Regions from separate parts of the Arthrobacter sp. Ha26 genome, predicted to be linked through region 3. Evidence: riboswitches for the same ligand, from Rfam matches in the RefSeq annotation. Region 3 holds a riboswitch; each other region holds the start of a gene.
The links. Region 3 has a riboswitch for cyclic di-AMP ahead of AC5RVY_RS14480 (C40 family peptidase). Riboswitches for the same ligand answer to the same signal wherever they lie in the genome.

Region 1 (9,767 bases), on a different contig from region 3:
CGAACACCGCTGTGTAAATGGCGCTCAGAACCGTGGGGGCCTGCAGGGTGGTGAGCGTGCCAAGCACCGCGTCCGGGCCGTCCACAAGCAGTGACAGCGCGGCGAGCGGCAGCGGCACCACGGCACCGGACCAGACCACCAGCCCCAGCCCGGAAGCGGCCTTGGCTTTGCGCGCGATCACGTTCCCGGCAGCCCAGGACAGTGCGGCGGCCAGCACGATTAACAGGGGCAGGATCGGCGCCACTGCGCTGCGGCCCACTGCCACGACTGCAAGGCCGGCGACGCCCAGGACAACGCCGGCCAGTTGCTTGCGGTGCGGCTTCTCACCGAGGAACAACGCGGCAAGCAGGACGGTCAGCAGCACCTGGGCCTGCAGTACCAGGGACGCCAGTCCAGCCGGTATGCCCAGTGCCATGGACAGGTACAGGAGGCCGAACTGGCCGGCACTCATGAAGAGCCCGACGCCGGCAATTGCCTTCCAGCTGACGTTGGGCTTTTTGACGAAGAAGATCCACGGGAAGACGACCAGCACGAAGCGCATGGCAACGAACAGCAGGGGCGGCACCTCGTGTCCTGCGGGGTGAAGGCCGATGTCGATGGCCACGAAGTTCAGGCCCCAGAGCAAAGCGACCAGGGCGGCGAGGAGGGAATCTCGGAGGTTCACGCTTTTACTGTCTCAGACTGCTCCTTGAAGCACCAGCGTTGAATAACGTGTAGAACCTTGTACATTTACTTCATGATCGACATTGGTTCGCTCCGCGCACTGGCCGCCGTTGAGCAGCACGGCTCGGTGGTGGCGGCTTCCAACGCCATGGGCTTCAGCCCTTCGGCCGTTTCACAGCAGATCAAGAAGCTGGAGAAGGAGGCGGACTTCGCTGTGCTGGAACGCCGGGGCCGGGGTGTCCTGCTCACGGAGCGGGGACTGGCCCTGGCAGCGTACGGCCGCCGGATCCTGTCCGAGCTGGAAGAACTGCAGTCCACATTGCTGGCGGATCCGGCAAAGCCGAGCGGTACCCTCAGGGTGGTTGCCTTCTCCACCGCATGCCGCGGCCTGGTGGGTCCGCTGCTCGCCCGGCTCGCCTCTACTGCCGCAGAACTGGATCTCCGCGTCCTGGCGGAGGATCCGCGCGAGGCCGTGGCCCGGGTTGCCAACGGGGAAGCGGACCTGGGCCTGGTGCATAACTGGAATTCCGTGCCGCTGGTCATTCCGGAGCACCTCACACTCGACTGGCTCTGCGAGGACATCGCTGACGTGTTGGTTCACAGCAGCCACCCGCTGGCGGGGCGTGCCGGCGTGGAACCGGCAGACCTTGTTGACGAGCGCTGGATCAGCACGCCGCACGGGGCTATCTGCAATGAAGCCCTGCTGCGGATCTTCGCCGACCTGGGCCGGGTTCCCGACATCCGGATCTACGATCCCGATTTCGCCACCCACATTGCCTTGGTGGAACAGGCCGCAGTTATCGCGCTGGTCCCCCGGTTGGGGAGGCCAATATTGCCCCCGGACGTAGTGGCGGTGCCTGTGGCTAACCCCGTCCAGGCCCGTCAGGTAGGGATTGTGCACCGCAGGTCCATGGCCGAGAGCCCGGCCATCCGGCACGTCTCCGGGCTCCTGCGGGAAATCGCCGACGCCAACTGACGGACATGCAGCGACTGGCCGGCGTCCTTGCCTATTGCGTTGGTGGGCGCTGCGCTAGTGGGCGCGCGGCACCTTGAATTGTGTGATGCGGGCGTCCTGCCCGTCCAGCTCAGCCCACGACTTCTCGGTTTCGAGGACAGTGAGGGCGCTGGTGGGGAACCGTGTGGCGGCGTCCATGTAGGCGTCGTGGTCTGAGTCGCGTGAGGCCAGGTGCATGGCGAGATCCTGGACGCCGGGAAGGTGCGCGATCAGCATCAGCGTTGTGACGGTGTCCGGAACGTGGTTGACCACGGCCAGCATCCTGAGGGCGGAGGCCGCGTACAGGCCGTCCTCAAGCTTGGGCGTGGGCGCCTTGTCCCCCAGTTCAGAGCATACCCAGGTGCAGGTTTGCCGGGTTCGAAGCGCGCTGGAGCACAGGATGAAGTCGGGTACGACGTCGTGCTTGAGCAGCCACTGCCCGGCCAGCGGTGCCTCCCGGTGGCCCCGTTCCGCCAAGGGACGCTCATGGTCAGCCACCCCGCCGGGCCAATCCGCCTTTGCATGGCGCATAATCACAAGGCGTCGAAGATGGTGCTCAGTCATGGCCCAAGCCTAGCCCGGTGTAAACAAAGCGCCCGCCCCTAGGGGCAGGCGCTTCCGAGTAAGTGCTAGATCGAGTATTCCGGAGCGGCCCAGACAACAACTTCGGGGTGCTCGTAGAACCGGTAGCCCTGTCCACGGACGGTGCGTACGGTGTTGGCGAGGCGGCCCAGCTTGGAGCGGAGGCGGCGGATGTGGACGTCGATGGTGCGCTCGTTGGGCACCTCTTCGGCGTTGCGCCACAGGCCTTCGAGCAGTTCATCGCGACCGACGGTGCGGGTTCCGTTTTCCACGAGGTAGTTCAGGAGTTCGAACTCTTTGAAGGTCAGGTTCAGCGATTCGCCGTCGAGGTGTACTTCACGGCGGGCGAGGTCGATCAGGACTCCGGAGGGACGCGGTTCCTGGGGCTGCTGCGGCCGTGGCGTTTCGGTGCGCTGCCGGGTGTTGACGGTGGGATCGCCGAATGTGGAGCGGACGACGTCGAGGGCTGAGCCGGGTGTGCCGGCGGGTGCCACTGCGACGGCGGCGTAGCTCTCGGCTCCGGACACCAGGGACTGGGCGTAGGCACGGATTTCCTGGGCCAGCTTGGCGATGGAGGTACCTGCGGCAGCCGCAGTTTCCTCGTCGATGCCCATGTAGAGGACGAAGCCGCGGGCCACGTTGTCGTTTGCCACGGGGCGGACGGCACCGGCACCTGGCACTACGGGGGTCGGAGCGGTCACCGGCGCGGACTCGGCCGGGGTGACGGTGCGGAGCTGGCCGTAGGAGTTGGGGTTGTAGCCCTGGGGTGCGTAGCCGGAGGCGGGGAAGCTGCTTCCGGGAGCGGTGGGGGCGAGCGACGGGCGGGGCGCGAAGCCGGGGCGGAGGCCGGAGGGCTGGCCAGCCTTGGCGGCGTTACGGACAGAAATGTGGACGTATCCGGATGCAACTGACATGGATGCTTACCTCAATGTGAATGGCCGTCAATGACGGCTCGAATGCTGGGTTCCCGCGCTGAAATTGGGGAGGGACGCCCGACGCTGGGCTGGGGGGCGAATGCCTGGAGAACTTCGAGGGGTGGGAAGGTCAGGCGTACATTCGACAACAGCGCATGTCGGCAGCAGCGGATGTGCTGGGCCAATAGTCTGCGGCTGCAGGTGCTGTTGAGTTCTTGTTCACAATGAGAGTGTGCAGCGTAACAATGCTAACTTGCAAGTAACAATGGACCGATTAGTCCGCATCATGAGACAAAATCCGCGTTTGTGGTGTAGATCACGATTTTGGTGCACCGCCAGAACGCCATTCATTATCCGCCAAAAGCAGCTCACTCCGGGTACTTAGGGAACTTAATTCGGCCGACCCCCGCATTTTCGCTTTTTTCTTCAAACGCGCCGGGATTACCAAAATTGCCCCCACCGAAGGCACCGCTGTCCAGCCGAGAGCGTGCTTTCGCCCAACTCCTGGTCCGGTAAACCGTGCTGGCCCCGCCCTTCGACAACCCAGCTGGCGAGGCCGTCATTCACAGCGGGGCACAGGAAGCGCAAAGCCCGGGCTCAACGAGTAATCGGGGAGTTGTTCCATGGCCACACCGAACTCCATGACCAACAACCTGGGACGTGACCCGCTGGACGCCCGCGGCCCAATCGTTGGTACCGTCAACGCCAGCATCCGGAACGGCCGGGTGAAAACGGGAGGATTCCTCGCTTCAGACACCACCCACCCGCCCCCCCGACTGCCGGTGACAAGCAGGACCTGCTGGCCCTTGACAGCCAGCCCGTGGACCTCATGCTCTCCAACGGTGACTACCGGTTGATCGCCGTGAAAACGAGTTGAGGCGACGCACTGGCGAGGGGACTCCCGTTGCCGCGAAGGAAAGTACGCTCACGTCCCTGGTATGAACTCAGACGCGGCGCGGAAGGGCACCGGAGAGCAGTCCGGCGCCTCCGCCGCTGAAGGTACCACCGGACTGGAACTGTCCATCATGGATCGTCGTCCAGGCGCACGGGGGAAGGGTAACGGTGACATCACGGCCCGGGCGCACCAGCGTTACCCTGCAGCTCCCGCTGCCGGTCCTTTCGTGACATGAAGGAGCAAGGCGACGCGCCGTCGTCGTGATCTCTGTTACCAAAATGTGACTTCTACGCCCATCTCCTGTAGCGTCGATGGGGTGAGGCTCCTGACCGGGAGCCCATATCCGGATGACGCCAAGCTCTGCCGCTTCCCGGATTCCGCTTGAGCAACGGCAGAGGCGGGGGACCCACCGTCCCGGGCAATGACTGCCCTTGGGGTTAAGCCAGCACGTGATTTTTCCGTGCGGCCGGATGCCCTCATCCGAACCCGACAGCTAACTCCGCAGGTGTGAGAGGCGATTCATCATGTCCAAGTTCCTGGTTAAACCGCGCCTGAAATCCGGGTCTGCACCCCGCGCCGAGCACAATGCCGGCAAAATCCCCTTCGTCGGCAAGCGGGCAGCCGTGTTCGCCGCATCCGCTGCACTCCTCATCGGAGTAGGCGCCGCCGGACAGGCCACCGAGTCCAGCATCCGGGTTTCCGCCGCCGCCGAAACGCAGGCTGCCGATACCCAGTCCAACCTCAGCATCGAGAAGAGCGAAATCCGGGCCAACCCTGCCCCCGCAGCGGCTCCCGAGGAGATCGCAGTGGCCCCGCAGGCGGCAGAGCCCGCCCCGGCACCCGCCCCCGAGCCTGCACCGGCCCCCGCTCCGGAGCCCGCCCCGGCACCCGCCCCCGAGCCCGCCCCCGCACCTGAGCCCGCCCCGGTGGTCGCAGTCAACGACCCCGCAGGCGCCCAGGCTTACGCCGCGGGCCAGCTCGCCACCTATGGCTGGGCTCCTGACCAGATGCAGTGCCTGCAGACCCTGTGGACCAAGGAGTCCGACTGGACCACCACGGCCACCAACTCAAGCAGCGGAGCGTACGGCATCGTCCAGGCCCTGCCCGCCGAAAAAATGGCCAGCGCCGGCGGGGACTACCTCACCAACTACCGCACGCAGATCAACTGGGGCCTGAACTACATCAAGGAGCGCTACCAGTCCCCTTGTGGCGCACTGAACTTCCACCTGTCCAACAACTGGTACTGATCAGGCACTGAACCGGAGGCCGGCGCGCCTGCACCTGGTGGAGTGGCGGAAGCCGGCGTGCCGCGGGCACGAGTGCCAAGACCCCTGAAACGGGGTCGCGGCGTATTGCCAAGGTGGTGGCGGACCTTACAGCCGGAAAGAAATGACCGTCCTGCCTTCGCCGTCCTTGCTGGTTTCGACGGCGACCGCGCTGTAGTCCTGAAGGTGCAGAACACCATCGGGCAGCGGACCGGTGTTCGGTCCAACCGCCACCGTGCGGATGCCGGCGGCCACTCCTGCCGCGATTCCCGCTGGAGCGTCTTCGAAGACCACGGCCTCTGCGGGTTCCACGCCAAGGTTGGCTGCGGCCTTCAAGTACCCTTCGGGGTCCGGCTTGCCGCGGGTCACCAGCTCAGCGGTCACTGCAACAGCGGGCATGGGCAGGCCTGCTGCTTCCATCCGGATGTCAGCCAGGACGCGGTCAGCGGACGTGACCAGGGCGACGGCGTCCGCCGGCAGGGCTGCCAGCAGCCGGGCGGCGCCGTGCAGGGCGATAATGCCTTCGGTGCGGACCCGTTCCATGGCCCCGAGCTCCGCCGTCAGCGCTGGGATATCGGCCCCCGCTGGAGCGAACCGGGTGACGGTATCACGTGCCTGCACGCCGTGCGAGGTCCGCAGAATCTCTTCGAGATCCAGTCCGTAACGCGCGGCGAACTCACCCCACACCTGCTCCACCACAGCAGTGGAATCGACCAGGGTACCGTCCATGTCAAAGAGGACGGCGCGGCAGGTCAGGATCGGCGTTGAGGCCGGAGCGGAGGCGTTCATGGTCCCCATTCTGCCTCAGCCTCCCGCTGTGTCAGCCTTCCCTGCCCGGGATGTACTGCACGGCCCACCTGTTGCCGTCAGGATCTGCGAAGTACACGAAGTGGCCCCAAGCCTGCACGTCCACATCGCTAACGTCCACCCCATTGTTTTTCAGGTGCTGGTGGGCTGCGTGGATGTCACTAACCACGAGCTGGAGGTTCGAGCCCGTGCCAGGAGGCGCATCACTGAGCCCTTCCCCTATACAGATAGAGCAGGCTGAGCCACGCGGCGTCAGCTGGACAAAGCGGATGGAGTCCGTGGGACGCTCATCAAAGTCCGCGTTGAACCCCACCTTGTTGACGTAGAAATCCTTGGCGCGGTCCACATCGGACACAGGGACAAACACAAGTTCCAGTTTCCAGTCCATTCGCACAGGCTAGCGGCGGGATGCGGAACGGGAAAGACTTGAGGACTATCCTGCGATGCCGTAAAGCCTGTCGCCCGCGTCCCCGAGACCGGGGACGATGTAGGACTTTGCGTTGAGCTTTTCGTCGATGGAAGCCAGGACGATGGTGACGTTCGCGCCGGACAACTCCTCCTCCAGCTTGGCCAGGCCCTCGGGGGCGGCCAGGAGGCAGATGCAGGTGACGTCGGAGGCACCGCGCTTGAAGAGAAACTTGATGGCTTCGCGCAAGGTACCGCCGGTGGCGAGCATGGGGTCCAGGACAAAGATCTGGCGATCCGTGAGGTCCTCGGGGAGCCGCTCGGCGTAGGTGATGATGTCCAGGGTTTCCTCGTCCCGTGCCATGCCGAGGAACCCCACTTCTGCGGTGGGAACGAGCTTGGTCATACCCTCCAGCATGCCCAGGCCCGCGCGCAAAATGGGAACCACCAGCGGGGTGGGCTTGGTGAATGCGGTACCCACGGTCGTGCTGACCGGAGTTTCGATGGTGACGGGTTCCGTGCGGACCTCGCGGGTGGCCTCATAAGCGAGCAGGGTTACCAGCTCCTCCGTCAACTGCCGGAAGACCGGGGACGGGGTGTTTTTGTCCCGAAGGACGGTGAGCTTATGGGCGACCAGGGGGTGGTCCACAACGAGAGTGCGCATGGGTCAAAACTATCACCCGGGGTGTTGGGCACTTTCCCGCCGTCAGCCGCCTGTGCCAGACCGCGGGGAGCCGCCGTCGCGCCTTCCGGAAGTGCCGCCGTCGTACTCTGCGGCTGTGTCTCTGGCCTGATCCCGCTCCATGCCCCGCTGCGTATCCCTGTCCTGCTCCGTCCCGGCGCTCTGGTCCCTCTCGGCCGTGTGGTCCTCGCGGATGACGGGATGTTCGAAGGTGGGGGCCGGTCCGGCGTGCTCCCGCTTGCGGATGAGATGGAACAGGCGGTGGGCCAGGATCACCATGCATACCCACGCAAGCCCGAGCAGCCACCCGGCCATGACGTCCGTGAGCCAGTGGTGGCCCAGGAAGACGCGGCTCAATCCCATGGCAATGATGAAGATGACGCCAGCAGTAATGGCCGTGATCCTGGCCCACAGGATCTGGAACTGCAGGCACATGATGTAGACCAGGACGCCGATCACCACTGTTGTATTCAGTGTGTGCCCGCTCGGAAAGGATGGCGTTGACTCGTAGGGCGGCACTGCCTCTGAGTGGTCGGGGCGGGTCCTGCCCACCAGGCGCTTGCCTTGCGTGGTGGCCATCGTGGAGACGAGCGCTGCACCGCCCACCAGGACGATGGGACGCCAGGTCCGGTTCAGGAATGTAAGCCAGGCAGTGAGGATGCTGGCCAGGATCGGCATTCCGATGCCGCCGCCCACGTTGGTGAAAGTGGTGACGACGGCATTCAACTCCGGATTCCGCAGAGTCTGCGAGTATTCCAAGGCAGGAATATCAAGGCGGGCCAGCCCTTCGTCATCCACCACATTGGCGTAGACCTCGGCACCCAGCAAAGCCAGGGTGAGTACCAAAGCCCCGCCGACGATCATGGTCAGCCACAGCGCGGCATAGGGCTTGATCCACTTGTCCACACGGTCTCGGACGGTGCTCACTATGCCTCCCGGCGGGTGTACGTCACGGGCTCTGGGTATCCTTCGAAACTATCATTGAGCCATGGTCTCCGCAGAAAAGAATCATGACGTGTGGATGGGCCTTGCCCTGGCGGAGGCGCGCCGTGCCCTGGTGACCGGGGATGTGCCGATAGGCGCCGTGGTGATCGGGCCCGACGGCGGCGTGCTGGGTAGCGGGCGGAACCAGCGGGAGGAACTGGGAGATCCCACTGCCCATGCCGAGGTGGTGGCGATCCGCGAGGCGGCGGCGCAGTTGCGGGAGATGTCAAGGGCCGACGGCGGTCAGGGAGACGGGTGGCGGCTGGCAGATTGCACGCTGGTGGTGACGCTGGAGCCGTGCGCCATGTGTGCCGGGGCGATTGTCCTGGCTCGGATTCCCCGCGTGGTTTTTGGGGCGTGGGACGAGAAGGCGGGGGCCGCCGGCTCGGTGTTCGATGTCCTCCGCGAGCGCCGGCTCAATCATTGGGTTGAGGTCTACGCGGGGGTGCGGGAAGCCGAATGCGCCGGGCTGTTGCGGGACTTTTTCGTGGGGCACCGGACGCAGATTTAGGCTTTGCTGTTATTCGGTCACGCAGGCTTTCCAGCTGGTCTTCTGCGCGGGCACCGGCATTTACCGCTCGGCGTCCCTCTGTGCCGGGGTGTTCGAGCGGATGGTGTCCTCGATGGCGCCCAGCACAATCCTTGCTGCCTGGTCCCACCCCGGCAGCCTGTTCCTGGTTACGAGGGCTGCGGTCCGCCACCCCTCCCTGATGCTGGCCTCGTGCAGCCACTCCTGCAGCACCCCGGCCAGCAGTGCCGGATGTTCCGAACCACCGGGTTCCGGAAAATCGACTGCCGTCCCCGGGAGCAGTCCCCTGTTGCCTCCATCCGGTACTGCAAAGCTCAGGGCCTCCACAGCGCCGGTCCCTGCACGGACTACCACCGGGATACCGTGGGCCAGCGATTCCGTGACCACCATGCCGAAAGCCTCGGCCTGGGAAACCAGGACGGTGAGGTCTGCCCGGTTCCATTCGTCTTCGAGGGCCTGGCCTTTCAGTTCACCGGTTATCAGGACCCGGCCCTCCAGCCCGTGCCTGGCGACAGCCGCACGCACAAGCCCGGCATATTCAGGGTCTGCCTCGTCTGACCCCACCAAGGATGCGGTCCACTCGGATTCCTGGATGCGGGCCAGGGCTTCCACCACCAGCAACTGGTCCTTGTTCGGCAGCAACGCGGCCACGGTAATGATGTGCGGCGGAACCGAGCCTTCCGCCAGCGGCGCGCTGTCCGTTCCGGGCAAAGCGACGCGCAGACTCTGCAGCCCATGGCGTGCGGCGAGGACGTTCGCCGCCCAGCTGCTGGTGCAGATGACTCCCGACGCCGCGCGAAGGGCACGGGCCTCGCGTTCCAATGCCCCTGCCCCCGACTCTTCGGGCACAGGCATGTGGACCAGCACCCAGGTTTCCCGCCCCGCCTTCGCTGCGAGCTCCAGCTCGTCCGGGACGTCCACGGCGACTAGCCCGTCCACTACGCTCACGGTGGTTGCCGTTCCTGCTGCCGGTTCCCAGGCGCCGATGAGACTGCCCAGCCGTCGTCGTTCTTTGGCGCTGGCCTTGGGCCAGGAACCTTCGACGGG
Region 2 (9,767 bases), on a different contig from region 3:
CCCTACGCATCTGGAGGACCACCATGAGTGACCAGTACACCTTCCGAAATCCTGTCACCGCCTACGAGAAGATCTCGCCGCCGGAGCAGCACCAGTCCGAGCCCGGCCTGGATGCGGAGCTGGCCCCGAAGGCGGATCTTGGTGAGGATACCTACCGCGGCACCGGCCGCCTGGAGGGCCGGAAGGCGATCGTGACGGGAGCCGACTCCGGGATCGGCGCGGCCACGGCCATCGCCTTCGCCCGCGAGGGTGCCGACGTCGTCCTCTCTTACCTGCCGGCGGAAGAGGAGGATGCAGCCCGCATCGCCGGCATCATTGAAGCCGCCGGCCGAAAAGCAGTGAAGGTACCCGGGGACCTGAAGGACCCCGCCGCGTGCCAGGAACTGGTGGACACTGCAGTGGCCGTGCTGGGCGGCGTGGACATCCTGGTCAACAACGCCGGCAAGCAGGTGGCGCAGGAGGACATCAGCCAGATCACGGACGAGCAGTTCGACCACACCCAAAAGACCAACGTCTATGCGATGTTCCGGGTCACCAAGGCCGCGGTTCCCCACATGCCGGCCGGTTCCACGATCATCAACACCACATCCATCCAGGCGTACAACCCGTCCCCCACGCTGCTGGACTATGCCACCACCAAGGCGAGCATCAACAACTTCACCAAGGGCCTGGCCCAGCAGCTCGCGCCCAAGGGCATCCGCGTGAACGCGGTGGCACCCGGGCCCATCTGGACCCCGCTGCAGGTCAGCAGCGGCCAGCCAAAGGAGGAACTGCCGGAGTTCGGCCAGTCCACGCCCCTGGGCCGGGCGGGCCAGCCGGCCGAGCTGGCCCCGGCGTACGTTTTCCTGGCCTCCCCGGAGTCCAGTTATGTCCTTGGAGAAACCCTGAACGTCAACGGCGGAAGCCCCACACCGTAGCGCCGGCAAAGTACGCCCGACGGCGGTACCCCACCCGTGATGGGCGGGGCACCGCCGTCGTTGCTAGCCTTCCCCGTGGTCGGCGAGCAGCTCGTCGGTGGCGGGGTCCGGCTGGCCGTCGAAGAACTGCGCCAGGACTGTTTTGAAGACGGTTTCGCCAGGGGCCGCGCGCAGGAACAGCGTCATGGAGGAGTGCAGCTTGCGGGCGTCGACGCCGCCAAAGATGTCCTCAGCCGTACGGTCCGCATGGGTAGTAAGGGCCTGGGCGCACTCCAGCAGCCGCGGGCCCACTACAGGGTGGTCCAGGTATTCCCGGGCTTCTTCGAGTGAACTGATGGCGTATCTGCGGGATGTGGCGCTGCGGCCCAGGCCTGCAAGCTGCGGGAAGATGAACCACATCCAGTGGCCGGACTTGCTGCTTGTCCGCAGCTCGGACAGCGCCTGATCGTAGGTTCCGCCGTCGTCCTGGGCGGCGACGAAGCGTTCCAGGTCAAAAGGATCGTTCACGGATGTCTCCTTGGGGTGGGGCTTTGGTATTGGACTGCTGCTCGAGGACTGCGGCCGCGCTGCGTAACTGAGCGTCCGGATCTGTCCGCCACCTGGCCAGGACAACGTTGGCCCGCTGGCGGTCGCGGCCGCTGAGCCGCGCCAGGAACGGGCCCACGACATCGCCGATCAGCGGGCCGGTGAGTTCGCCGGTTCCGGCGGACCGCAGGAAGCCCTCGATCCGGGTGAGGTCCGAATGGCGCAGCATGGCAACCTTCGTTTGCAGCAGCACGATCGCGGCGAGGCGGCGCTCGTAGACCGCACGGGAGCCGGGCCGCGGCTGTCCCCACAACGCGGACCCCAGCTGCACCACGGCGTCGTGGTCGAGGTCCTTGTACTTCCGCAGGGCATCACGGATGGTTCCACGGACAGCGCCCACGGAGGAGCCGTAGGAGCTGAGCGTACCGCCCAGCCTGCCTTCGACGTCGTCAGCCCGGTACCACGCGCCCTCGTTCTGCAAGGTGCGGTCGACGAACCCTGAAGCGGCTGCCACAACATCGTCGGTGCCGTTCACCGGTTTCCTGCCGATGCGTGGCGGATGCAGAACGGTGTCCACGGGCGGGCCTCCAGCCGGCCCTCGGCAATGGCGTCGCCGCACACCGCGCAGGTCCCGTAGGTGCCGTCCGCGATCCTGGCCAGGGCTGCGTCCACCTGCTCCAGTCCTGCGCTGCTTTGCCTCAGGAGCGCCGAGGCCTGGGACAGTTCGAAGGCGATGGTGGAGCCTTCCGGATCGTGTTCGTCGTCCACGTTCGAATCCTGGCGGGCGGAGTTGGCCGAGGCGATGTCCGCGCGGAGAGCCGGAAGAAGGGCCGCTTTGCGCGCGCGCTCCTCCTCGAGCAGGATCCGGAACCGTTCGACGTCAGGCATGGGAAAAGCCTAGCGCGGGCTCAGTACCAGTTGTTGGCCACCGAGTGGTTCCAGGCCCCGCAGGGAGAGCCGTAGCGGCCCCGGATGTAGCCCAGGCCCCATTCGATCTGGGTCCGGTAGTTGGTGAGCCAGTCGCTGCCGGCGCTGGAGTATTTTCCGGGCGGCAGCGCCTGGGCTATGCCATAGGCGCCGGAGTAGGGGTTCGTGGCCGTGGTGAGCCAGTTCGATTCCTTGGTCCAGAGCTGGGCGAGGCAGAGGAACTGGTCCTGGCCCCAGCCGTACGCACCGACCCTGCCGGAGGCGTAGCTTTTGGCACCTGCCGGGTCGTTGACCGCTCCGCCGGGAACGGAAGGCACGACGACGGGCGGGGGGCTGGGTGCCACCGGCACCACAGGTGCGGGGGCCGGGTTTACTGGCGCAGGATTTACGGGTGCGGGATTGCCGGGGGTGGGATTGGCCGGTGCTGGGTCTGCTGGTGCAGGATTTGCCGGCGCAGGATCGGACGGGGCCGGCGGTCGGACAGCCGCCGCAGCGGCCGCCCTGGCCGCCGCTTCCGCCTGCTGCCGGGCCTGCTCCTGGGCAGCTGCGCGCTTCGCGGCCTGCGCCGCCTCGTAGGCAGCAGTGGCCGCCCGTCCTTGCCGGTACGCGCCCTCGACTGCCGCCGTCGTGCCCTTGAGGGAGGCCAGTTGGGCCGTGAGTTCCCCGCTGCGGCGCTGACTTTCCGCTACCTGGCGCGCCATGGCCTCCTGCGCGGACCGGGCGGCGTCCAGTTTGGTTTTGGCTTCAAGGGACAGCCGCTCCCGTTCGGCTTTGGCAGCGTTTTCCTGCGCCGCCAGAGAGGAGATGATCCTGCCGGCGGCTTCGGCTTTTGCCACCAGTCCCGTTGTTTTGTCCCCGACGATCTGCACAACGTTCAGCCCCTGCATGCTGTTGCTCTGGATCGCATCCAGAGCAACGAAGAATCCCATGGTGGTGCCGCCGGTCTTGTAGGACTGGACCGCGAGGGTACCCAGTTCCTTGCGGTGCCGGGACAGGGCTGTGTTCGCCTCTGAGGCCTGGGCTGTGAGGGCATCCACTCTGGCACTGGCAGCCTGCAGCGCAGCATCGGTAAGCGCAAAGTCTGCCGCCGACTGCACAGCCGCTGCACCCAGGGATTCGGACTGGTCCTCCAGTCCGCTCAACAGGTCATTGATCCTGGTGATTTCAGCTGCCTTTCCCGCCTCCGTCAGCTTCGCCTCCTGCACATCCTGCCAGGAGGGGTAGTCACCGGCCGGATCGCCGTCCGCGGCGACCGCCATGCCAGGGAACGCTGTTCCGGTGAGGGCAAGCGCCAGCAATCCGGCGATCACGCAACGCCTGGGTTTGGTAACGAACAGGGGCATAGTCCCGAAGCCTACCGGCTTCAACCTCCAGTTGAAGGATGCCGTGCTGAGATCGTTATGGCCTGGAAAGTTCTCCTGCGCGCCTTGGGGTGCGCTGGCCTGGTGCTCTTGCAGGGCGCTACGTGCCGCACCGCGGCCCCTGCGAGCAGCTCTCGTTACTTTGTGACGAAGAACACTCGCCGCCCCCGGCGCGCCTATCTTGCGTGGTCATAGGGCTATGCGAGATGAGTCCACTCGTTTGCTAAATACGAGAGAAGCCGCTCGTATGTTATCCAAATGTGACAATCTCCCTGCTTGCAGGTTATGGTCTTCAGGTGTCCCTCCCAGACGGGACATTCCCATCAGTATGCCGAGCCCTGCCGCTGATACGGGAACCCATCGCTTTCCAGCTGGCAGGGACGGGGGAACCACATTTCCATGGCCTCATAAGAGGCCTTGGGGTTAAGTCGATAGCGCCTCCGTTCCGTCCGGAGCCGCTCCCGGCCGGGTATCTCCAACCCGAACCCGACAGCTCACCCCGCAGGCATGGGAGAGGCGATCAACCGTGTCAAAAAATTCCACCACCGCCCGTCACCGCGCGACTCCGGACCACTCAATCGCGCTCCAGGGCTTGGCTGCATCAGCCAAGTCGCTTGGCCGCCCGGCGCTCGCCTTGGCAGCAGCTTCCGGTATTGCCTTCGGTGTGGGTGCCCCGGCCCACGCAGGCGTCACCGGACCGGACACCACTGAAACCAGCACCGGCACCTATGCGGCACCCGCCGCAGCCGTAGCTGCTCCTGCAGCTGCCGGCAAGGTCCACACTGTGGTTTCGGGCGACACCCTCGGTGCCATCTCGGCCGCCTACGGCGTCAGCCTTAACGACGTCCTGGCCGCCAACGGACTGGCAATTTCCGCGGTCATCTACCCCGGTGACCAGATCCAGATCCCCGCCGCCGGATCAGTTGCAGCAACTCCGGCTCCTGCCGCTGCTCCGGCTCCCGTCCAGGCCGCTGTTGCCGCTGCTCCTGCCAACACCGGCGTGAACGTGAACTACGCTTCCGCTCCGGCAGCCACGGGCACCGGCACCGGCGCTGCCATCCTGGCCTCGGCCTATGGCCAGGTGGGCGTCCAGCAGGACTGCACCGCCATGGTGGAGAAGGCACTGCGTTCAGTAGGCAAGAGTGTTGGTGACCTGGCTCCCGGCCAGTTCTACCAGTACGGCTCCGTTGTGGGCTCCCCCGCCGCCGGTGACCTGGTGATCACCGCCGGCCACGTTGGTGTGTACGCCGGCAACGGCCAGGTTGTGAGCGGCGGCGTGGACGGTTACAAGACCGAGGTCCACTCCATCAGCTGGCTCCCCGGCGCTTCCTTCGTTCGGGTAGCGTAGCCGCACCACCCAAGCAGGGGCGGCAGGAGGGACTTTTCCCGCCTGCCGCCCCTGCTTCATTTCCGGCTGCATCCTGGCAGGCCGGTTGTGCCCGGGCGCCCGGCCCGGCAGGCGCAGGCTCCCCCAAAACGGCGGTTCAGGTGCCGCAGAAGGTCTGGTAGGAGCCGAAGTCCTCCGGAGCGCCCTCCGCGTAGCGCTCCAGCCCCGCCCGTTCCCGGTAGGGGTCGCGGACAACGTCCACCAACCGGTTGAAGGGGGCAAGGTCGCCGTCAGTTGCTGCGGCGAGCGCTTCCTCCACCAGGTGGTTGCGGGGTATGTAGGCCGGGTTGACCTGCTCCATCAGGCCGGCGTCGGGTTGCAGGGCCTGCCACCGGCCGGCCCAGGCATCGAAAGCGGCGAGATCCATAACCATGCCGCGAACGGGCCTGTGGTTGCCGCGCGCGGCCTGGCCAAGGTTCCGGAAGAATGACGTGTAGTCCACGGGCCCGTCCTTCAGTATGGTGATGACGCCGTCCACCACCTGGGAGGCTTCTTCTGCTTCCGGGCTTCCCGCCGGGACCTCCTTGATGCCAAGTTTGGTTTTCATGCCCGCAAACCAGGCGTCGCTGTACTGGCGGCGGAATGCTCCCAATGCCTCCACCGCAGGTGCCACCGCCTGCTCCTGGTCCTCGTTGATTAGCGGCAGCATCGCCTCGGCCAGGCGGGCAAGGTTCCATTCGGCCACCACCGGCTGGTTGGCGTAGGCGTAGCGCCCGCCAACGTCAATGGAACTGTAGACCGCGGCAGGATTGAAGGCATCCATAAATGCGCAGGGTCCGTAGTCGATGGTTTCCCCGGAGATGGTTACGTTGTCTGTATTCATGACGCCGTGGACGAAGCCCACCAGCATCCACCGGGCCACCAGCGATGCCTGGGCGGCCACCACCCCTTCGAAGAGGGCGAGGTAGGGGTTTCCGGCCTGGGCGGCGGCCGGATGATGCCGGCTGATGGCGTGATCGGCAAGGCGACGCAGGAGGTCCATGTTCTCGGTGGCCCGCGCGTATTGGAAGCTCCCAACCCGCAGATGGCTGCCGGCCACCCTTGCCAGGACGGCCCCGGGAAGCATGGTGTCGCGGCGGACCGGCCTGCCGGTGGCTGTGACGGCCAGGGACCGGGTGGTGGGAATGCCCAGTGCGTGCATCGCTTCACTGATCACGTACTCCCGGAGCATGGGTCCGACGACGGCGCGTCCGTCACCGGCGCGGGCGAAGGGCGTCCGCCCCGAACCTTTAAGATGGATGTCCCGCAGCCGTCCGTGGACATCGGTGACCTCTCCAAGGAGAAGCGCGCGGCCATCGCCGAGCAGGGGTGAGTAGCCGCCAAACTGGTGGCCGGCATAGGCCTGGGCCACCGGCGTCGCCCCCGCCGGAATGTGGTTTCCCAGGAGGAGCCGGATCCCTTCCGGCGACTGGAGGTAGTCCGGATCCAGCCCGAGTTCCTCCGCCAGGCCATGGTTGAGGACAAGGAGTTTGGGCTCCGGCGCCTCCTCTGCCTGCCAGGGAACCGAAAGCTCCGACAGTTCCCGGGCGAACCGCCCGTCAAAGGTGACTGTGGATTCAGCAGCAGCCGTCATTCTTAAAGCCTTCCCTCGCGGGTTCGTGTTTCTCGGTCAGCCACGCGGTAAACCATCCTTGTAATTCACTCTCTACCCCGTAGCAGGGTTTGGCAATGAACCAGCATCGGCCAACCCCTGCCAGCGGCGCCGTTCGGGGAGAGCAACGCGCTGCAGGTCGTGAGCCGCCGCCACCCTTGCCTGCGCTGCACGTGCGCCGGCCTGGGCAGCCAACAGGGTGACGTCGTCGTACCTCGACGAAAAGTGGGTGAGGACGAGGGTGCCTGCACCGGCGCCGCCAGCCAATGCACCTGCCTGCCCTGCCGTAAGGTGCCGGTACTGGGCGGCGAGTCCGGCATCCTCGTCGCTGAAGGTTGATTCGGCCACGAGGAGGTCCACGCCGTCCGCCAGGTCTTCTGCCCCCTCGCAGGGCGCGGTGTCCATCACGAAAGCGAAGCGCTGGCCGCGGCGGGGAATACTCACGTCCTCCAGGTGGACTCCGGCCACTGCGCCGTCGCGCTGCAGCCGGCCAACATCAGGTCCCTGGATGCCCGCTGCCGCCAGGCGGTGGGGCAGCAACGTGCGGCCGTCCGGTTCAGTGAGCCGGTATCCGTAGGTTTCGATGCGGTGCTTCAGCGGCCGGATCTCCAGGCCTTCCGCCACCGCACCGCTTCCGCCATGCGGGTGAAGCCTGAGGTCGGTTCCGGGCGAGCTGATGGAAACAAGTGCCCGGACCACGTCCTCGCCTGATGCAGGGTAGTGAAGGTGGATGGGGTGGGCCACGCCGTCCAGCGCCATGCGGGACAGCACGCCGGGCAGGCCGTAGCAGTGGTCGCCGTGGACGTGGGTAAGGCAGATGCGCGTGATCTGTGTGGCGGAGACGCCGGCGTGGATCATTTGGCGTTGGGTTCCCTCGCCGGGATCGAAGAGCAGGCCCTCGCCGTCCCAGCGCAGCACGTAGCCATTCTGGTTCCGGGTCCGGGTGGGAACCTGGGAAGCGGTGCCCAGGACAACAAGTTCACGCATGGTGTTCGCAGAACCAGGAAAGCAGGTTCCGGGGAGCCCGGGACCTGCTTCCTGGTGCGCGCCTGGGGCTCAGTGCCGCCGGAGCATTCCCATGATTCGGTGGGCCATACCGCCGGACCTTCCGCCCATGGAGCCGGTGGTGTTCGGCGCCCGGCCGGTTGTGTTCATTCCGCGGCCCCGGACCGTTCCGCCAGTGCCGCCCGTGCCGGTCCTGCCCGAGAACCGTCCAGCGGCATTCCTGATCATGCTTCCCAAGTTCATCTGAAACTCCTTCAGTCTTGATCTTGCCAACCGACATTCATCAGTCTGCTTATTATTTTAGCCGCGCCCAGGCTTCACGCCAGGGGCTGGAGCCCCCAATCGGAGCGCCCGTCCTAGCGTTCCAGGTCATCGGGTTCGAACTCACTGAGCGGAGATCCGCCGAAATTCTCCTGGTCGTCACTGGCATCGGCTTCACGGCCGGTGGGATCTTCACCGAAGTCGACGTCAGCCACCGCTTCACCGAGGGTAGGGGTAGTCGCCGGCACCTGCTCGTTGCCGGCGCCGTCGCGGGTGGCCTTCATGTCATCGCGCAGGGTTTGGTCGCTCAGGAAATCCTCTTCTTCGCCGGAGACTTCATCCTGGAGCAGCGGATCCTCCTGCCAGCGGTCCGGATTGTTCTCGGCGGCACCGGGGTAGCTGTCAGGCTGGCCGGTGACAACCGGGTCAAGCTCCAACGAGGATGCGGCGCCGGGGGTTTCATCCAGCAGCACGTCGTTTTCCTCGACAACCTCAAGCTCGTCGTCAGGCAGGTTCTGTTCCGTCATGGTGTTGCCTTTCTCGTGAATCGCCGTGCCAACAATAGTAAGCATACTGACGAACGGGGTTCGATGTGAACCGGGCGCCACCGGAATCCGGATCAGTGCAGGAGCCAGGAACTGTCCTGCGGAGGTTCCGGTTTCCGGCGCAGTTTGCGGATGAGGAGAATAAAAGGCCATGCCAGCAGCTGCAGTAAGCCCGCCGCCAGCAACAGGCCGATCACCAGGACAAGGACTGGTGAATACAGGAGAAAAACTCCGATAGCGGTTGCAAGGTAACCGCCGATCAGCGCCAGAACCGCGCCAGCGTCCAGTACCACAGGGCATCCCTCCGGGGACTGCTGGGGATCAACACCCAGCCTGAAAAGTGGCCGCACGCTTCCTAACGGTCCATTAAGCGTACTCCCGCGGACACGGGCCGGGAAGAAGGCGAAATGCCTGAAAAACAGTCTGGGCAGGAGCTGAAGGTCCACAGGTTCAGGGGTACAAATGAACCATGGAGGAGTCGAGATCCGTCGTGGCCGGCTACGACGGTTCGGACGAAGCTGCCGAAGCGGTCCGATGGGCAGCCCGGCACGCGGGCCGCCGCGGCCTTGGGCTGCACGTGGTGCACTGTTCCATCTGGCCACTGCTGACAAAACACCTTGGCCCGGTTCCGGGTGTCTCCGAGAGCGGGCTGGAGCGGTCCGCAGAGTCCATCCTCGAAGAGGGGCTTGGCCATGCGAAGACTGCCGTGCCGGGACTGGATGTTGAATGCACCCTGCTGCATGGACTGCCGGCCCAACACCTGGTGGGGATATCCGCGCGGCAAGAGATGCTCGTTGTGGGCAGCCGGGGGCTGGGCGGGTTCCTGGGCCTGATTGTCGGTTCCGTCAGCCTGGAACTGGCCGCCAGCGCGTCATGCCCGGTTGCCGTTATCCGTTCCGATCTTCATCCTGAGGGCCCGGTGGTGGTGGCCGTTGATGAATCGGGTTCGCCAGCGGCGCTGCAGGACGCCTGCACCGTGGCCTCGGCAGCCGGCGGGCGCCTCACGGTGGTCCACGTGCAGCAGGCTCCTGCCGGATACCGCGCCTTCCGCAACGCCCCCGAGCTGGAAGCCGCGGCCCGTGAAGTCCTCCGGGCCGCCGTCGAGTCCGGCCGGCGCCAGGCTCCCGAAGTCCAGACCGACGCAATGCTCCTGACGGACGCTTCGGTCCCGCGTGCCATTCTCGATGTGTCCCGGGATGCAGCAATCGTTGTGGTGGGCAGCCACGGCCATGGAATGGTCAGGGAAAC
Region 3 (9,767 bases):
CCTTCCTGTCCACCAGGCCAAAGCTGGCAATATCCCAGAAGGCAGTGGAGCCGCCGACGCCAAGCACCACTTCATATCCTTCGGGTGCCCGGAAGAACTGGCTCAGCCCTTCACGGACGGAACCCACCAGGTTCTTGACCGGGGCCTGCCGGTGGGAGGTCCCGAGGATGTTCTTTGACGCGGCTGACAGCGCATCGATCTGTTCCTGACGGACCTTGGAGGGCCCGGCGCCGAACCGTCCGTCCTTGGGCAGGAGGTCGGCGGGAATAGTGATGCTGGTTTCGCTCACAGGTGCTCCAATTTCGGCATGGACGTAACGTTGGTCCGGACGGGTGTTGGCGGCCGGCAATCGGCAGTGACTGCAACCAGGGCCTTCCCCATTCTGCCTGAAGCGCTGTTTCGCCGGGAACCTGGGACGTCATAGTCCAGCCAATGAGACGCTGCGTAGCATAGCCCTGAACTATTCGGACAAAGTCAAAATAGGCTAAGCTTTTCCACGGACTACGTCGCGGTGACGGCGATACTGTGGGACAACGCAAGGTACTGCGCTCGAGGAGCTGAGCTGGATGACGGATCTGATCGACACTACGGAGATGTACCTTCGGACCATTCTGGAGCTCGAAGAAGAGAACATCGTTGCCCTTCGTGCGCGCATTGCAGAGCGGCTCCGCCACTCCGGGCCTACCGTCTCGCAGACCATTGGCAGGATGGAGCGGGACGGCCTGGTGATTGTCTCCGGAGACCGGCACCTCGAACTCACCGAAACGGGCCGGAAGCGGGCCACGGAAGTGATGCGCAAGCACCGCCTTGCCGAGCGCCTGCTCGCGGATGTGATTGGACTGGACTGGGCCTACGTCCATGACGAAGCCTGCCGCTGGGAGCATGTGATGAGCGAGCGGGTGGAGCGGCGCATCTACGAGATGCTCAACCACCCCACGGAGTCTCCTTACGGCAATCCGATCCCCGGCCTGGCGGCCCTGGGCGGGGGCCCCTCCCTGGGCTTTGCCGACGGCGCCATCAGCCTGCTGGAAGCGATGAAATCGTATGGTCCGGCGTCGGAAGTGACAGTGAGCAGGCTTGCGGAGCCAATCCAGGTGGAGCCGGAGCTCCTGTCCCAGCTGGATGAGGGCGGTATCCGCCCGGGCGCCTCCGTATCCCTGGAGCGCGTGGGGGACTACATTTCGGTCCGGGTCCCAGGCATTGAGGGAGCCCTCGAACTGCCCCCGGAAGTGGCCGCGCACGTCTTTGTTGCCATCCGCCAGCCTGCCGCGTGACCCGCTCGGTTACCCCGCGGTCGGGTGTTTAGCCAAAGATAACGGAATTGTTACTTAGGGGCTTAAGCCCCTATAGTTGAACCAAGCGTTGATATTAGAGCGTTACCTGATCTGGAGCCGAGCTCTGCCAGCGGATCAGGAGCACGAGTCGCAACTGGCAGAGGCGGGGGAACCACAAGCGGCAGCGGGGGACTGCCTTGGGGTGAAGTCCGTCAGCAGCAAGCCTCTTCCAGTGAAGGATCCTTACCGGGGTATCTCTGTGCCGAAGCTTGCTTACGGCGGACCGGGTCTTTGAACTCTCTGACCCGAATCCGACAGCTAACTTCGCAGGCTTTCCAGAGAGGAACCCTTCTTGACCATGCAGAATTCCAGGGGACGCCGCCGCGCGGCGGGCCCTGCTTCGACGCCGCGCGTTGTCGAAGTCATCACCTCGGAGCGCCCCCGCGATCCGCACCGTGATGCGCGCCGCCGTCGGGGTCCCCTCAGCCAGATCACGGAGTTCGCAGCGGCGAGCGGCATCGGCCAAAAGGCCGGCATTGCCCTTGCTGCCACCGGCCTGGTCCTCACCGTGACAGTGCCCGCCACAAGTCCCGTGATGGCCACAGACGCCTCCGGTGCCATTCCGGTCGCCGCTTCGGCTGTGACGCCGCAGCCGCAGGTTTCAGCGGAAGCCGGAGCCCAGATCGACTTCAGCCGGTCCGCCGTGGTCACCCAGGCTGACCCGGACGGCAAGCTGAAACAGCTGCTCAGCGCCCAATCGGCAGGCGCAATCAGCCGGGCCGCCTCCACGGGAAGCCTGGGCGCCCCGCTGGCCGTCATGACCACCGCATCGCCCTTCGGTTACCGGGTCAGCCCCATCACCGGCGGCACCGGCGACTTCCACCGCGGACAGGACTACGTGGCGCAGTGCGGAACCTCCGTCATGGCCGCCGCTACCGGAACCGTAACTTTCGTGGGCTGGCACCAGTACGGCGGCGGCAACCGTGTTGTGATCGACCATGGCAACGGCCTGGAAACCACGTACAACCACCTGTCCTCCTTCAGCGTGAAGGAAGGCCAGACGGTGTCCCGCGGCGAAGTCATCGCGCTCAGCGGCACCACGGGGGCCTCCACGGGCTGCCACCTCCACTTCGAGGTCCAGGTCAACGGCGAAGTGGTTGATCCCACTGGCTGGCTGTAGTCAACTGGCTGTGGACTATCAGATGATTTTGACTTCCCGTGACCTGAATGTGACATTCAGTCAAAACTGCTGTACCGTCTAACTCGCGTCAACTTTTCCGAAGTTGACGCTCTTGTGCGGATTGCCTAGCTCTGCCACCGCTCAAGGTCCGTTCGCATGACATCGTCTGGCAGGGGCGGGGGAACCAATTTTGGCCTTTCCATTGGGAAGGCCTTGGGGTTAAGTCGCAAAGCTTCCTTGGAAGCAGCGCGGCCGGGTGACTCCCATCCGAATCCGACAGCTCACCTCGCAGGCATTGGGAGAGGCTACCTTCGTGTCTTCACGCCATAATTCTGCGCGCCACCGTGCGCAAACGGTTCGTACCAACCCCTTGGACTCCGTGTCCAAGGCTGTTAGTGCCAATGCCGGGACAGTTGGTCGCCAGGCTGCCGTTATCGCAGCTGCCTCCGGCCTGATCCTGAGCATGGGCCTGCCGGCCACCGCCGCGGACACCACCGCTGGTGTGTCCGCCTCCACCGAGTCCGGGTCGGCGCAGGGCGCCCTCGCCGTGACTGCGGCACCCACGGCCACTGTTTCCTTCGAGCGTCCGGTGGTCAAGACCACCGCAGCTCCCAAGGTGCAGACCGTTCGCGCACAGTCCACCGGCGCCGGCAACGGAAACGCTGCCACGGCAACTGCTGCCTCCGCCACGGAAAAGCTGGCCGAAACCGTCTCCTCCGCGTCCACCTCAGGCATTGCTGCCATCGCATACACCGGCATCGGCCACTCGTATGTGTGGGGCGGCACCAGCCCCGTCACCGGCTGGGACTGCTCGGGCTTCACCCAGTGGGTCTACGCGCAGGCCGGCATCAGCATCCCCCGCACCAACGCGTGGACCGCCATGAAGCCGACTTCCACGCCGCAGCCCGGTGACCTCGTTATGCAGAACGGCGGCGCGCACGTTGGCATCTACGTCGGCAACGGCATGATGATCAGCGCCCTCAACCCCTCCCAGGGAACACTGCTCCACGCGGTCGCCGCTACCGGCTCCTCCGCGTTCTTCACAATGAACTAGTTCTTCGACCTCCGGGTCCAAGGGCTTTTTCTTTGCCCAAAACACTTTTCGCTAAATCACCACATCCCCGTTCGGGACGTGCCGGCGTACCCCCAAGATGCCGGCACGTCCACAGCCCCCTGTCTGCCTACAAGGCGGCGGGGGAAAACGAAAGAGAGAACTGATGACTACTCGTGCAACCGCACGGCATCGCGCCGAGGCCCCCAAAACCAATTCGCTCGCCATCATTGCCAAGACTGTTGGCGAGAACGCAGGCGGCGTCGGACGCCAGGCAGCAGTAATTGCCGCCGCTTCCGGCCTGGTCCTGACCAGCGGCCTGGCAGCCAACGCCGCCGACGCCAACGTCCAGCGGGACTCCGCGCCCGCGTCCAACCTCGAAGTTGAATCAACGGTTGAGGCGCCGATTTCGGCTGAGTCCACCATTGCCATTTCCTTCGAGAAACCGGCCGTGACCACCACTCCGGCTCCCGTTGTGGAAGCCCCCGAGCCCGAGGTTGAGGTCCAGGAAGCCGCCGCTCCCGCGGCTCCCGCAGCCAGGCCCGTCCTTGCCGCCAAGGTGACGGCCTCAGCTCCTGCCGCCCCCGCCGCTGCTCCCTCCGCAAGCGGCAAGGGTGCAGCCATCCTGTCCGCAGCCTACGCACAGCTCGGCGTCATGCAGGACTGCACCATGCTGGTCACCAACTCCCTGGCCGCCGTGGGCATCAACTTCCACGACTGGCCCGCCGGCTACCTCTCCCTGGGCCGCACCGTGAGTGCAGCTGAAGCCCAGCCGGGCGACCTGATCTACTACGCCGACGGTGGCGCCGGCATGGCCCACATCGCCGTCTACGCCGGAAACGGCCAGGCTGTGCACGGGGGCTACAACGGCAACCAGACCGTTGTTTTCAGCGCCAACGTGGGCTCCGGCCCGGTCTTCATCCGCGTCAACTGACACCCCCGGCCCGTTGATTCGGGCTCACCGGGATTGAACAGGACCCCTGCCCCCGCGGCTGGGGTCCTGTTTGTTAAGCGGGCCCACAGCTGCAGTCAGCTCGTGGCGGCGGCGGGTCCCGGCGCCGGAATTAGCTGATAGTGCACTTCTTTGTTTACTCTTGTGGTGTCGATCCATAGCCCGGACATGCCGAGGGCAGCCGGCCCTCGTGCCCCTGACGGGTGCGGCCGTGAAGAGGTACGTGCATGCGCACTCTCGTTCTGAATGCTGGATATGAACCGCTGGCGGTTATTTCTTTCCGCCGGGCGCTGGTGCTTGTGCTGACGAACAAGGCGAGCGTCGTGGCTGAAGGGGACGATCCCGTGGTGGGGCCACAGGAGATTCTGGGCCGCCCGTCCGTGATTCTCCTGAACCGCTACATCCGCCCCAGATACAACCAGTCGACGGCCGTCAGTAGACGCGGCGTCCTCAGGCGCGACGGGCATAAGTGCGCGTACTGCGGAAAAGCTGCGCATACCATCGACCACGTGCAGCCCAAGTCCCGTGGCGGAGCGGATTCCTGGGAGAACCTGGTGGCGGCCTGCCTCCGGTGCAACAACGCCAAGGGGGATCACACGCCGTCGGAAATGGGCTGGAAGCTGCGCTTCGCGCCGGAGCCTCCGCGGGGAACCATCTGGCAGATCAAGGAACTCGAGAAGCCTACCCCTGCCTGGGATCCCTTCCTGCTGCCCGAACGCGCTGCCTGAAAAGCATTCGGCGGACACAGCCCTCGCCAGGCCGGATTAGGCTTGGAGGGTGGAGCGCAACAGGTTGGTATTCGACGCCCTGATCCTGGCAGGCGGCCGTTCGTCACGCCTGGGCGGGGTGCCGAAGCAAGGGCTGGTTTTTGAAGGCCAGACGTTGCTCCAACGTGCACTTGCGGCTTGCTCCGCCGCGTCCCGGACAGCAGTAGTGGGTCCGGACCCCGGGCCGTTGCCCCCGAACGTGACAGCCTGCCGCGAACAGCCGGAGTTTGCCGGACCCGCTGCTGCGGTCGCCGCCGGGCTGGAAGCGCTGGGGCGGTCAGGCGCCGGCTGTGACTACACACTGGTGCTGGCCTGCGACATGCCCCGGGCTGCGGGGGCCGTGGAGGCATTGGCGGAGTCCCTTGCCTCACGCGGCTACACGGGTGACGGCGTGATGGCCCGTTCCGTGGACGGCAGTGCCCAGATGCTGGCGGGTTTTTACTGCACAAGTGCGTTAAAACAATCCGTCCAGGAGCTGTCCTCGAGCGGCCGCTTAATCAACGGCTCCATGCGGTCCCTGCTTGCTAGTCTTGACGTGCAGCTTGTCACCGTCCCGGCAGGTACCACAGCCGATGTGGATACCTGGGATGATGCCGCCGCACTAGGAGTTGACGCCGCGGCCGGCCGTGGGCCAGGACCGGCGCGGCAGCAGTTGAAACGGGAGGCAAACAGTGAAAAGCCAGGATGAAACGCTGGAGGAATGGTGCAGGTCCCTCCTCCAGGCCTATGAGCTTGAGGACGTCCAGGTGGACGTCAATGCCATCCTTGCCCTCGCCGGGGTGGCTGCGCACTCCGTCGTGCGCCCGGCAGCGCCCCTGACCACCTTCATTGCAGGCTATGCTGCCGGCCTTGCTTCCGGCTCCCGGCAAAGCACCGAGGCTGCGACCATGGAAGAGGCATTGGCCGTGGCACGTTCCCTGGCCGCCGACTACGATGCTGAAGCCGCCGGGGCTCCCGGCGAATGACTGAAGAACCCGCGGAAGAACCAAGCCCAGCAGACCCGCCGGACGCGAAACGGCACCTCGCCCACACGTGGGAGGAAGCCCGGCAGGCTGCCTTCGACGCGGCAACGCCCATTCCTGCCGCTCCCGTTCCACTGCACCTTGCCCTCGGCCGTGTCCTGGACCAGGACGTCGTGGCGCTGCAGGACATGCCGCACTACGCGTCCTCGGCGATGGACGGTTGGGCGGTCAACGGGACGGGGCCGTGGATCCTCGTGGAACCGGGGACCCGGCTGGCACCCCACCAGGCAAGTCCCATTGTGACCGGCGGGCTCATCCCTCCCGGCGGAAAAGCCGTCCTTCGCAGCGAGAGTGCCCTGCTGGGCAAGGACGAGGACGGACTGCCGGTCCTCATGACCGGTGGCGGCGCCAAACCGGGGGAGCCGCGCACGGGACAACACATCCGGAAAGCCGGGGAGGAAGCGTTGGCGGGGGACATCCTGGTGAAGGCGGGAGTGCAGCTCAACCCCGCACATCTGGCCCTGGCTGCCCTTGCGGGTCACGACGAATTGCCTGTCCAGGGTAAACCCCTGGTCCGGCTGCTGCTGACCGGCTCCGAAGTAATCAGCGAGGGTATGCCGCTTCCCGGCCAGGTGCGGGACACCTTCGGTCCGCAGTTGCCGGCAGTGGTGAATATGCTGGGGGGAATAGCGGGCGAACAGCAGCGGATCGGCGACTCTTACGCCGAGTGGCTTGCCGCCCTTGAAGACGTAGTTCCGGAGGTGCCCGGCGCACCGGACCTGCCGGCCGACGTCGTCATCACCACTGGCGGGACGGGACGGTCCGGGACTGACCACCTGCGCCAGGCGGTAGCTGAGCTGGGCGGGCGGCTGGTGATCGACGGAATAGCCATGCGGCCGGGGCATCCGGCCGTCCTTGCGGAGCTCCCGGACGGACGGTTCGTTCTTGGACTGCCGGGGAATCCGCTCGCCGCGATGATGGCATTGTGCACGGTGGGGGCACCGCTTCTGGCCGCGCTGGGCCACGGCAAACTGCCTGGCATCCAGGAGGTGCCGTGCGGAAGCATCATCGAACCCGATCCGGGGCGTACCCGCTTGATGCCGTTCCGCCTCCTGTACGGGATGGCTTCGGCGGCCCAGCACACCGGTCCCGGCATGATGCGGGGGCTGGCGTCGGCCGACGGCGTGATGGTGGTGCCGCCGCATGGCGTCCAGCTCGGCGAACTGGTCCAGGCCTTCGCGCTGCCTTGGGGGCCACCCATTCCCGCGCCTGCGGGCCCAGGCTCAAAAGCCAAGCCCCGGAACCCGGCCCGGGCGGCCGCCAAGCCTGCGCCCAGCGGCCCCGTGGACTGGAGCGCCCTCCTTGGCTGACCATCCTGCGCCGGCGCGTCTTTCCGCTGGTATCCGGTTCCGGCAGTTGTCATGATGGATCTATGAACAGGCAGGGATGGCCATGGGCCGCGTGACCCAGCGCCGCAAGGTGCATAAGTATGTCCTCGATGGCTCTCCGAAGGCGCTCGAATTTCCGGTGCGGCACCGCGAGGATGTGCTGGCCGTGGAGGAGCCGTTGGAGATCCGGCTGGGCCAGCTGTCCTTTTCGGTAACCATGCGGACCCCGGGCGATGACTTTGACCTGGTGGCCGGGTTCCTGGTGTCGGAGGGCATCATCTGGAGCGCCGAGCAGCTCGTCTCGCTGCGTTTCTGCGCCGGCGAGGACGAGAACGGCGTGCAGACCTTCAATGTGGTGGAAGTACAACTGAGGCCGGACGTCACCATTCCCTCCATCGGGCGGCACATCTACACATCCAGCTCCTGCGGAATTTGCGGCACAGATTCGGTGGAGTCCGTCCGGAAGTCATCGCGCTACAGCCTGGACGAGGATCCGCTGAGCATCGACGCCGGACTCCTGGCCTCCTTGCCTGCACTGCTGCGGAAATCCCAGCGCGTTTTCGAGGATACCGGGGGAGTGCACGCGGCCGGACTGTTCAAGATAGGGGACGACGGCGGCACGGAACTTTTGTGCCTCCGCGAGGATGTGGGTCGCCACAATGCTGTGGACAAGGTGGTCGGCTGGGCCCTCCGCGAAGGGCTGCTCCCGCTGCGCGGGACCGTCCTGCAGGTGTCCGGCAGGGCTTCCTTCGAATTGGTGCAGAAGGCCGCCCTGGCAGGGATTCCTGTGCTGGCCGCCGTCAGCGCCCCATCCAGCCTTGCCGTTGAACTGGCTGAAGCTAGCGGCCTGACATTGGCTGGATTCAGCCGGGGAACCAGCCTCAACATCTACACCGGGGACCGGCGCATCATCAGGCCGGCCGCGCACGTTCCTGCCCAGGCGCTTCCCTGATCATCGGGCCTTGCGTGTCTGTCCATAAACCGCTCCCAGGGTTGTTCCCCGCTCAGTAGTTGGCTAGTAAGCTACCAGTGAGTAGTTTTATCCACCGAATGGACACTTTTGGTCCACGTTTCCCAGCGCTGAAGAGGGCCACCATTGCATGACGACCGCCGGATCACGGAAGTCCGCCTCGAAAGGTTCGTCCGCGAACGCATCGCCCCTGCTGTCTACAGCCGGAGCCTGCCCCTTGCCCTGAGCAGCTGGGATGTCCCTGACGAGCCTGTCCCGGCGCTTGAAGCCATGCGGCAGAAATTCCAGCCGCAGGAACAAGGCGCCCCGTGGGGAAAGCCGTGGGGCACCAAGTGGCTCCGGCTCCAGGGCGAGGTGCCCGAATTCTGGGGTGCCGGGCCGGACACCACGGTGGAAGTGGTGGTGGACTTGGGCTTCACCATAGAGGTTCCGGGTTTCCAGTGCGAAGGCATCGCCTGGCGCGCCGACGGCACCATCATCAAAGCCGTTTCGCCCCGTAACCAGTACATTCCGCTGAAGCTGCTCGGCGGAGGCATGGCTGTGGACTTCTATGTGGAGGCCGCCGCCAACCCTGATGTTGCCCAGGGCTGGACTTTTGCCGCCACGCCCTATGGCGATAAGTCGACGGCGGGAACAGCCCCGCAGTACCGGCTGGGAACCATTGCCATCGCCGAGCTGAACCAGACAGTGTGGGAACTTCAGCAGGACATCTGGACGCTGTCCGGGCTGATGGCTGAGCTGCCGTGGGAGCAGCCGCGGCGGCATGAGATCCTCCGTGCCCTGGAACGCATGATGGACATAATGGACCCCGACGACGTTGCCGGCACGGCGGCGGCCGGGCGCGACGCCCTGGCCGAGGTCCTGGCTAGGCCCGCCTATGCGTCGGCGCACCAGCTGGTGGCTACCGGCCATGCCCACATCGACTCCGCCTGGCTGTGGCCGGTCCGGGAGACCATCCGCAAATGCGCCAGGACCTTCTCCAACGTGGTGGCGCTGATGGATGAATACCCCCACTTCGTCTTCTCCTGTTCCTCTGCCCAGCAGCTGGCCTGGATCAAGGAGTTCTACCCCGAACTTTTCGGCCGGATCCGGGAGAAAGTGCGTGCCGGCCAGTTCGTTCCCGTGGGCGGCATGTGGGTGGAATCCGATACCAACATGCCGGGCGGGGAGGCCATGGCCCGGCAGTTTATTGAGGGGAAGAGCTTCTTCCTCAGCGAATTCGG

Region 1: linked by a shared signal. The riboswitch ahead of AC5RVY_RS05860 (aggregation-promoting factor C-terminal-like domain-containing protein) and the one ahead of AC5RVY_RS14480 (C40 family peptidase) in region 3 are both predicted to bind cyclic di-AMP.
Region 2: linked by a shared signal. The riboswitch ahead of AC5RVY_RS17325 (LysM peptidoglycan-binding domain-containing protein) and the one ahead of AC5RVY_RS14480 (C40 family peptidase) in region 3 are both predicted to bind cyclic di-AMP.

What each region holds. Positions count from the first base shown of each region.
Region 1 is NZ_JBNHGX010000002.1:80,100-89,866, forward strand. It holds gene AC5RVY_RS05835 (EamA family transporter) at 1-664, opposite strand, end outside; gene AC5RVY_RS05840 (LysR family transcriptional regulator) at 737-1,639, shown strand; gene AC5RVY_RS05845 (SixA phosphatase family protein) at 1,694-2,221, opposite strand; gene AC5RVY_RS05850 (winged helix-turn-helix domain-containing protein) at 2,287-3,153, opposite strand; gene AC5RVY_RS05855 (hypothetical protein) at 4,092-4,283, shown strand; cyclic di-AMP (ydaO/yuaA leader) riboswitch at 4,407-4,567, shown strand; gene AC5RVY_RS05860 (aggregation-promoting factor C-terminal-like domain-containing protein) at 4,573-5,295, shown strand; gene AC5RVY_RS05865 (HAD-IA family hydrolase) at 5,422-6,102, opposite strand; gene AC5RVY_RS05870 (glyoxalase superfamily protein) at 6,134-6,508, opposite strand; gene upp (uracil phosphoribosyltransferase) at 6,554-7,189, opposite strand; gene AC5RVY_RS05880 (phosphatase PAP2 family protein) at 7,232-8,134, opposite strand; gene tadA (tRNA adenosine(34) deaminase TadA) at 8,196-8,702, shown strand; gene AC5RVY_RS05890 (glycosyltransferase family 4 protein) at 8,763-9,767, opposite strand, start outside.
Region 2 is NZ_JBNHGX010000008.1:97,200-106,966, reverse strand. It holds gene AC5RVY_RS17350 (glucose 1-dehydrogenase) at 24-917, shown strand; gene AC5RVY_RS17345 (DUF1810 domain-containing protein) at 981-1,424, opposite strand; gene AC5RVY_RS17340 (DNA alkylation repair protein) at 1,408-1,977, opposite strand; gene AC5RVY_RS17335 (TraR/DksA family transcriptional regulator) at 1,974-2,330, opposite strand; gene AC5RVY_RS17330 (coiled-coil domain-containing protein) at 2,351-3,712, opposite strand; cyclic di-AMP (ydaO/yuaA leader) riboswitch at 4,082-4,253, shown strand; gene AC5RVY_RS17325 (LysM peptidoglycan-binding domain-containing protein) at 4,257-5,078, shown strand; gene AC5RVY_RS17320 (protein adenylyltransferase SelO) at 5,215-6,690, opposite strand; gene AC5RVY_RS17315 (ribonuclease Z) at 6,763-7,695, opposite strand; gene AC5RVY_RS17310 (hypothetical protein) at 7,765-7,956, opposite strand; gene AC5RVY_RS17305 (hypothetical protein) at 8,070-8,501, opposite strand; gene AC5RVY_RS17300 (hypothetical protein) at 8,594-8,812, opposite strand; gene AC5RVY_RS17295 (universal stress protein) at 8,989-9,767, shown strand, end outside.
Region 3 is NZ_JBNHGX010000006.1:50,350-60,116, forward strand. It holds gene serC (phosphoserine transaminase) at 1-289, opposite strand, end outside; gene AC5RVY_RS14470 (iron-dependent transcriptional repressor DtxR) at 567-1,274, shown strand; cyclic di-AMP (ydaO/yuaA leader) riboswitch at 1,411-1,622, shown strand; gene AC5RVY_RS14475 (M23 family metallopeptidase) at 1,633-2,454, shown strand; cyclic di-AMP (ydaO/yuaA leader) riboswitch at 2,602-2,763, shown strand; gene AC5RVY_RS14480 (C40 family peptidase) at 2,834-3,508, shown strand; gene AC5RVY_RS14485 (NlpC/P60 family protein) at 3,672-4,439, shown strand; gene AC5RVY_RS14490 (HNH endonuclease) at 4,685-5,185, shown strand; gene mobA (molybdenum cofactor guanylyltransferase) at 5,235-5,912, shown strand; gene AC5RVY_RS14500 (DUF6457 domain-containing protein) at 5,896-6,189, shown strand; gene AC5RVY_RS14505 (molybdopterin molybdotransferase MoeA) at 6,186-7,556, shown strand; gene fdhD (formate dehydrogenase accessory sulfurtransferase FdhD) at 7,639-8,526, shown strand; gene AC5RVY_RS14515 (alpha-mannosidase) at 8,671-9,767, shown strand, end outside.